2 regions of the Peribacillus sp. TH27 genome follow, and region 2 is predicted to be linked to the other one. Evidence: riboswitches for the same ligand, from Rfam matches in the RefSeq annotation. Region 2 holds a riboswitch; the other holds the start of a gene.
The links. Region 2 has a riboswitch for glycine ahead of gcvT (glycine cleavage system aminomethyltransferase GcvT). Riboswitches for the same ligand answer to the same signal wherever they lie in the genome.

Region 1: it holds a riboswitch for glycine, as region 2 does, so the genes downstream of both, JFU24_RS01870 (amino acid permease) here and gcvT (glycine cleavage system aminomethyltransferase GcvT) in region 2, are expected to answer to the same signal.

What each region holds. Positions count from the first base shown of each region.
Region 1 is NZ_JAEKEV010000002.1:41,478-44,902, forward strand. It holds gene speB (agmatinase) at 1-156, shown strand, start outside; glycine riboswitch at 322-423, shown strand; glycine riboswitch at 424-517, shown strand; glycine riboswitch at 965-1,067, shown strand; glycine riboswitch at 1,071-1,127, shown strand; gene JFU24_RS01870 (amino acid permease) at 1,493-2,881, shown strand; glycine riboswitch at 3,199-3,304, shown strand; gene glyA (serine hydroxymethyltransferase) at 3,424-3,425, shown strand, end outside.
Region 2 is NZ_JAEKEV010000002.1:4,968,592-4,972,016, reverse strand. It holds gene gcvPA (aminomethyl-transferring glycine dehydrogenase subunit GcvPA) at 1-987, opposite strand, end outside; gene gcvT (glycine cleavage system aminomethyltransferase GcvT) at 1,006-2,112, opposite strand; glycine riboswitch at 2,266-2,349, opposite strand; glycine riboswitch at 2,353-2,440, opposite strand; gene JFU24_RS25355 (DEAD/DEAH box helicase) at 2,811-3,425, shown strand, end outside.

The DNA of each region.
Region 1 (3,425 bases), 4.9 Mb from region 2:
GTAGAAGTTGCAACTCCTTACGATCATACGGGAATAACTGGACAAGTGGCAGCGCGCCTCTCATTAGACTTGCTTAGTTATGTTTTAAAAGAAAAAGAGAGAAACCAGGATGCAATCAGCGATCATCAAGAGCAGAACTTCATAAAGAAGCATTAGTCTGTTAAATTTGAAAGCGTTTGCTGATATAAAGTGATTTTCCTCCGTTTTATCTTTTCTTAGTTTCCTGAATATGTATAAAAATAGAGGCGATATCATAAAAAACACTTATGTAAATAATTATTCATTTAGAATATTTAGAGTATTTCAAAAAACGTATAGCGGTTGACGATTGTGGGAGAGTGCAATGTAGACAGCCACCGAAGGAGCAAGGTCCAAAAAAAACCTTGGAACAAATCTCTCAGGTATAAGAACCACAATGGGACGCAACTCTGGAGAGCGCGTTTATAAAACGCCACCAAAGAGGAAGACTCTTTTTAGCATAGAGTTAAACTCTCAGTTAAAAGGACAGAGAAGGGAATGTTGCCAACGTTATCACTTTAAATGTTTTTGTTCTGGTTTGAATTGTACACCAAAACAAGGGAAGTTAAGTGACTAAAACTATTAAGCACATTAAAGATAACTTCGGTATTGAATTGGAGGTTTTTCTTTATGATTTCCAATAATAATGATTACGTAAACAGAGGATGCTTTTATCTAGAAAGCATCCTCTGTAGTGTATATTTGAAAGGTATAAGTAGTTTGTAAAAGTACACTATTATGAACGGTGTTTATCGACTGTAAAAAGCAATCTACTCCTATTCAATTCACAATTCACTTGGGGTACTAGGGGCATATAATTTATGAACTGTCAGAAAGCTCTATCTCTATATTTAAAATTCTGAAAATAAAGTTTTTTCAGATATTTATTGAAATTTCCATTAGAACCATTTATTATACAACTGTTAATGCGATTTTATATCAGCGGATGATAATTGTGGGAGAGACTAAACGCATTGTTTAGCACCGAAGGGGCAATTCCCAAAAAAATTGGGTATGAATCTCTCAGGTAAAAGGACCACAATAGGACGCGTCTCTGGAGAGAGCTATGAGCCACCAAAGGAGTTAAACTCTCAGGTAAAAGGACAGAGGAAAGATAGGAGAACACCTATCTTTCCTATGCCCTTTTTATGCTGGGAAAGATAGCACAAACGAAAAAAGGAGGATTGTGCTATGAAATTTATTAAAGAATGAGTCTTTCTATTCAATTTTCCTGACTACAACTTTTACCTTAGAGAGAATCTGCAATAGGTTGAATGCAATACCTTTATCTTTTCAAAGGCTTGGTAGATTATGTCGAGGTTTGCACCAGAACCAGAATATTTATCAGCAACATATTGAGTAATATTATATTAAAATTGTAAGCGTTTTCTTTGTTGGGTTGAATAATAATATGTCAAAATTTTATCGGAATATTATTATTCAATTATCTGGAAATTAGGGAGTGGGAAATCATATGCAGGAACAAAAATTGTCGAGAGGCCTAAAAAACAGGCACGTACAACTAATCGCTATTGGCGGGGCAATTGGAACGGGATTATTTCTCGGAGCAGGAAAATCTATTCACTTAGCAGGACCATCGATTTTATTTGCTTACATGATTACAGGCGTAATTTGCTTTTTAATCATGCGCGCTCTTGGAGAACTACTCTTAACCAATTTGGAATATAATTCTTTTGTTGACTTTGTAAAAGACTATTTAGGTAATATGGCAGCATTTATCACCGGTTGGACCTACTGGTTTTGCTGGATTTCAATCGCAATGGCCGACTTAACAGCAGTTGGTCTTTATACCCAGTATTGGTTTCCCTCCGTACCACAGTGGATGCCAGGTTTAATTGCGCTTGTCATTTTGCTATTTATGAATCTAGCAACCGTAAAACTTTTTGGCGAAATGGAATTCTGGTTTGCATTAATTAAAGTTATCGCTATTCTAGCACTTATAGTTATCGGTATTTTCATGATTATTAAAGGCTTTTCCACAGATTCAGGCGCAGCCAGTTTCACGAATCTATGGAGCCACGAAGGTATGTTCCCAAATGGAATAAATGGATTTATCCTCTCATTCCAGATGGTAGTGTTTGCGTTTGTTGGTATTGAACTTGTAGGACTTACAGCAGGTGAAACAGAAGATCCAGAGAAAGTTATCCCAAAAGCAATCAATAATATTCCTATTCGGATTATAATTTTCTACATTGGCGCACTTATTGTCATTATGAGTGTTTATCCGTGGAACGCAATCATCCCATCGGAAAGCCCATTCGTCCAAGTATTCGTGGCTGTTGGTATCGCTGCAGCTGCTGGTATCGTCAATTTTGTCGTCCTAACATCGGCTGCTTCGGCATGCAACAGTGCAATCTTCAGTACAAGCCGGATGGTATACTCACTTGCCAAAGATAAAAATGCACCTGTGCCATTTGCAAAACTTAATGCCCGTAAAGTACCTTCCAATGCACTGGCCTTTTCAACTGTCGTCATTCTAACTTCCGTTGTTTTGAACTATTTAATGCCAGAAGGAGTATTTACGTTAATTACAAGTATTTCTACAGTATGTTTCATCTTTATTTGGGGAATTACTGTCATCAGTCATTTGAAATACCGCAAAACAAGGCCAGATCTAGCGAAAATGAACAAATTTAAATTACCACTTTATCCAATTTCTAATTACTTGATCCTTGCTTTCCTAGCTTTCGTACTTGTTGTGCTTGCACTTGCGGAAGATACTCGTGTTGCCTTGTTCGTAACTCCTGTTTGGTTTATTTCGCTGATTGCGATTTATAAGATGCAGAAAACGAAGGCAAATCATGCGGATCAGGCGAATCAGAAAGAGGTAGCGGAAAATTAAGAGGCTACGGACAAAAGTCAGGGACCTACTATTAACTTTATCAAAATAGTCAACTTGCAAAAAACGATGATACAAGCGACTCGTGAGTAACCTGGATGACCATATGTGACATTCATAAAGTAAGAATTTTCAAAAAATAATGTTAACGCTTACAAGAAAATCTTGACATTCTTATTTCCACCAATTATTCTAAATATAATAAAAATTCAATATGAGCGAATGACGGTTGTGGGAGAGTGCAATGCGACACGCCACCGAAGGAGCAAGTTCCAAAAAGACCCTTGGAACAAATCTCTCAGGTAGATGGAACCACAACTGGACGCACCTCTGGAGAGCGCGTATAAAGTAGTACGCCACCAAAGGGGAAAGGCCCTATTAATATAAAAGGGTTAAACTCTCAGGTAAAAGGACAGAGAAGGGTAGAGAAAGCTAAGCTAAGCTACCCTTCTCTGTTCTTTTTTGTGCGCAAAAAAGGGTAGTGTTTCGTAGTCACTAGCTATGCAACAAACCTTTAATACAAAAATTTTCAAGGGGGAGTACAAAT
Region 2 (3,425 bases):
ACAAATATTGGATGTGGCCTTGTCACGACGAATGTGTTGCTCACGAGCTTGAAGCGTCAGCACAAATCCCCGTTTACCATCTTCATCCACTGTTTGCCCGACGAGACGGCCTGGCACTTTACGAACAAGTTTGTTCGTGACCGCAAAGTATCCGCAATGCGGTCCGCCAAAAGCTGCTGGAATACCGAATGGCTGAGCATCGCCTGTTACGATATCAGCACCAAGGGCACCTGGAGGGGTCAATGCACCTAGTGCAAGCGGGTTACTCGAAACGATAAACATGGATTTCACATCATGAATGATTTCTTCCATTTCTTTCAACGGTTCAATACGTCCAAAGAAGTTTGGATATTGCACAATGACTCCCGCAATATCGTCTTTCGCCAATTCCTTTAAGGCAGCTAGATCTGTCACACCATCTTTAAATGGAATTTCAATGACTTCCACTCGCTGACCTTTCGCATACGTCTTAACGACTTCTCTTGATTCAGGATGTACTGCCGCTGAAATTAGAATTTTCTTACGTCGTGTATGACCGGATGCAAGCATCGCTGCTTCCGCTAATGCCGTCCCTCCGTCATACATGGAGGAGTTGGCTACATCCATGCCTGTCATTTCACAAATCATCGTTTGATATTCAAAAATGGCCTGAAGCTCCCCCTGTGAAATTTCTGGCTGATAAGGGGTGTAGGCTGTATAAAACTCCGAGCGGGAAAGAACATGATCAACGATGACCGGTGAATAATGATCATACACGCCCGCACCAAGAAAGGAAGCATAGTTTTTAAGATCAGCATTCTTAGAAGCAAGTTTTGATAATTCTTTCATTAAGGCTGGCTCTGATTTAGCTGGTTTAATGTCATATTCGCCTTGAAAGCGGACACTTTCAGGAATATCGTTGAAAAGGTTCTCAACAGAAGGGACCCCTATTACCTCCAGCATTTGTTGTTTATCCTGCTCTGTCATGGGTAAGTAACGATGTTTCATCTTAATGACCATTCCTCTCTATTTACGTGGTTTTTTATAAAAAGGTGTTTGTATAATAACAGCTTTCAATCGTTTTGAACGAATTTCCACTTCGACTTCAGAATTCATCACCGAAAAGTCTTTATCGATAAGTACCAATCCTACATTTTTCTTCAATGTTGGTGATTGAGTGCCAGTCGTAACTTCACCAATGACTTTATCCCCACTGTATACCTTATAGCCATGACGAGGAATGCCGCGGTCAATCATTTCAATTCCGACAAGCTTACGTTGTGCCCCTTTTTCCTTTTGTTCAGTAAGAACGGCTTTCCCGAAAAAGTCGGCTTCCTTATCCACTTTAACCGCAAAACCAATCCCGGCTTCAATTGGGGTAATATCCGGTGAAAGCTCCTGTCCATAAAGCGGAAGTTTAGCTTCAAAGCGGAGTGTGTCACGTGCCCCTAAACCTATCGGCTGTATCCCTTCTTCTTTTCCTGCATCTAGAATAGCTCTCCAAAGGGCCGGGCCATTTTCACTGTTGCTATATATTTCAAAACCATCTTCACCCGTATATCCTGTACGTGAAACCATCGTGGAAAGCCCATTTATCAGGACATTTTCCTTGAATTTAAAAAAGCCAATTTCACTCAAAAGTGTATCATTAGATAGTTTTTGTAATATTTTCTCTGCCAAAGGTCCCTGCAGTGCCAACTGTGTATAATCGCTTGATACATCCGAAAGTTGGACATCCTCTGAACAATTAGCTTGTAGCCAGTTAAAATCTTTTTCTGTATTGGCGGCATTGACCACGAGCAGATAGTCGTCTTCTGCCTTTTTATAAATGATAAGATCGTCAACAGTACCGCCGTTTTCATAACACATAGCCGTATAAATTGCTCCGCCCTGTTTTAGCTTTGATACATCATTGGTCATCATTTTTTGTAAAAAGGCAAGACTCCCTGGGCCCTTCACATCAACCTCACCCATATGGGAAACATCAAATAAGCCAGCTTTTGTACGAACTGCTTCATGTTCGTCCTTGATACCCGAAAATTGGACAGGAAGTTCCCAGCCGCCAAAATCGATCGTTTTTCCTCCGTATTCACGATAAACCTCAAATAGTGGCGTTCTTTTTAAATTGGTCAAAAAATGACCCCCCTTAGATTTTTTAGATTTACTTTGCTCACTTTTCTAAAAGCTTCTTTCCATTTTGTCAGATCTTCTTATACTTCTCAGCCTGATTCATAATGTGGAAAAAAGGGCACAAAAAAGGACAGAGAAAGCCCTAAAGAGCTTTTTCTCTGTCCTGAAACCTGAAAGTTTACCTATATAATAGGTTTTCCCCTTTGGTGGCCGTCCTGCAACGAGCGGCGCTCTCCAGAGTTGCGTCCAATAAGAGTTCTTTTGCCTGAGAGATTCACTGCTAAGTTTGCTCCTTCGGCGCTACATTCGTAGTCTCTCCCCTTATCTTCACCCGCATATAAATGTGTCTCCACCAATTAGGAAAGTAATTAATCCTACTGATAGTTAGTAAAACCTCTGTGCATTTACAAAATGCTTTCTCTACCAACTCTCCTTAAAACTTCAGAACTTAATGAATGATCTCTAGTCTGTTAATCTGGGATAAAGTAAGAGGCGGTTGCCCATACTATGAAAAACATGAACTACATTCATCTTTTAAGCGTTTTGGGAAATTGGAATTTTCTAAATATACTTACATCCTACCTTAAGAAACTTTTCTCTGCAATATCTTTTACAGAGAAATATTTTTCTTACTTCACATATAAAATGTTCGGGTTTCAACCTTAAATAAGAAAATTATGATTTTAGAAGGAGTAGTTTCAATGAAAATTAATATATCCTTCAGTTCTGATTGGAATGACGAGTTTCTACAAAAGATGGAAAATGACGGTCCATGGGGTAATTGGGAGCTTTATAAATTGGCTGTTCAAATGGAAGAAAACCTCATTATTCCTGATTTTGAAGGTTTACAGGCACCCAAGCATCTTCCACAGCTCACCCCGCTTCCCCACCAATTGGAAGCGGCAAAGCAGGTAGTTGAAAAGATGAATGGAAAAGCCATTTTAGCTGATGAAGTAGGTCTCGGGAAAACAATCGAAGCTGGCTTGATTCTAAAAGAATATATGATCCGTGGTCTTGTTAAAAAAGTATTAATTCTTGTCCCCGCTTCACTTGTAAGTCAATGGGCTTTTGAATTGAATACCAAGTTTCATATTCCGGCTGTTGTTCAAAGAAAAAGCTATGTGTGGGAATCATGCGATGTTGTTATATCATCCATTGATACAGCGAAACGAGCTCCCCATCGAGATATCATTTTTAATCAGCAATATGACTTTATCATTATTGATGAGGCTCATAAACTTAAAAATAATAAAACGAAGAACTATGAATTTGTCCAAAATCTGAAAAAGAAATTTTGTTTATTGCTGACAGCTACG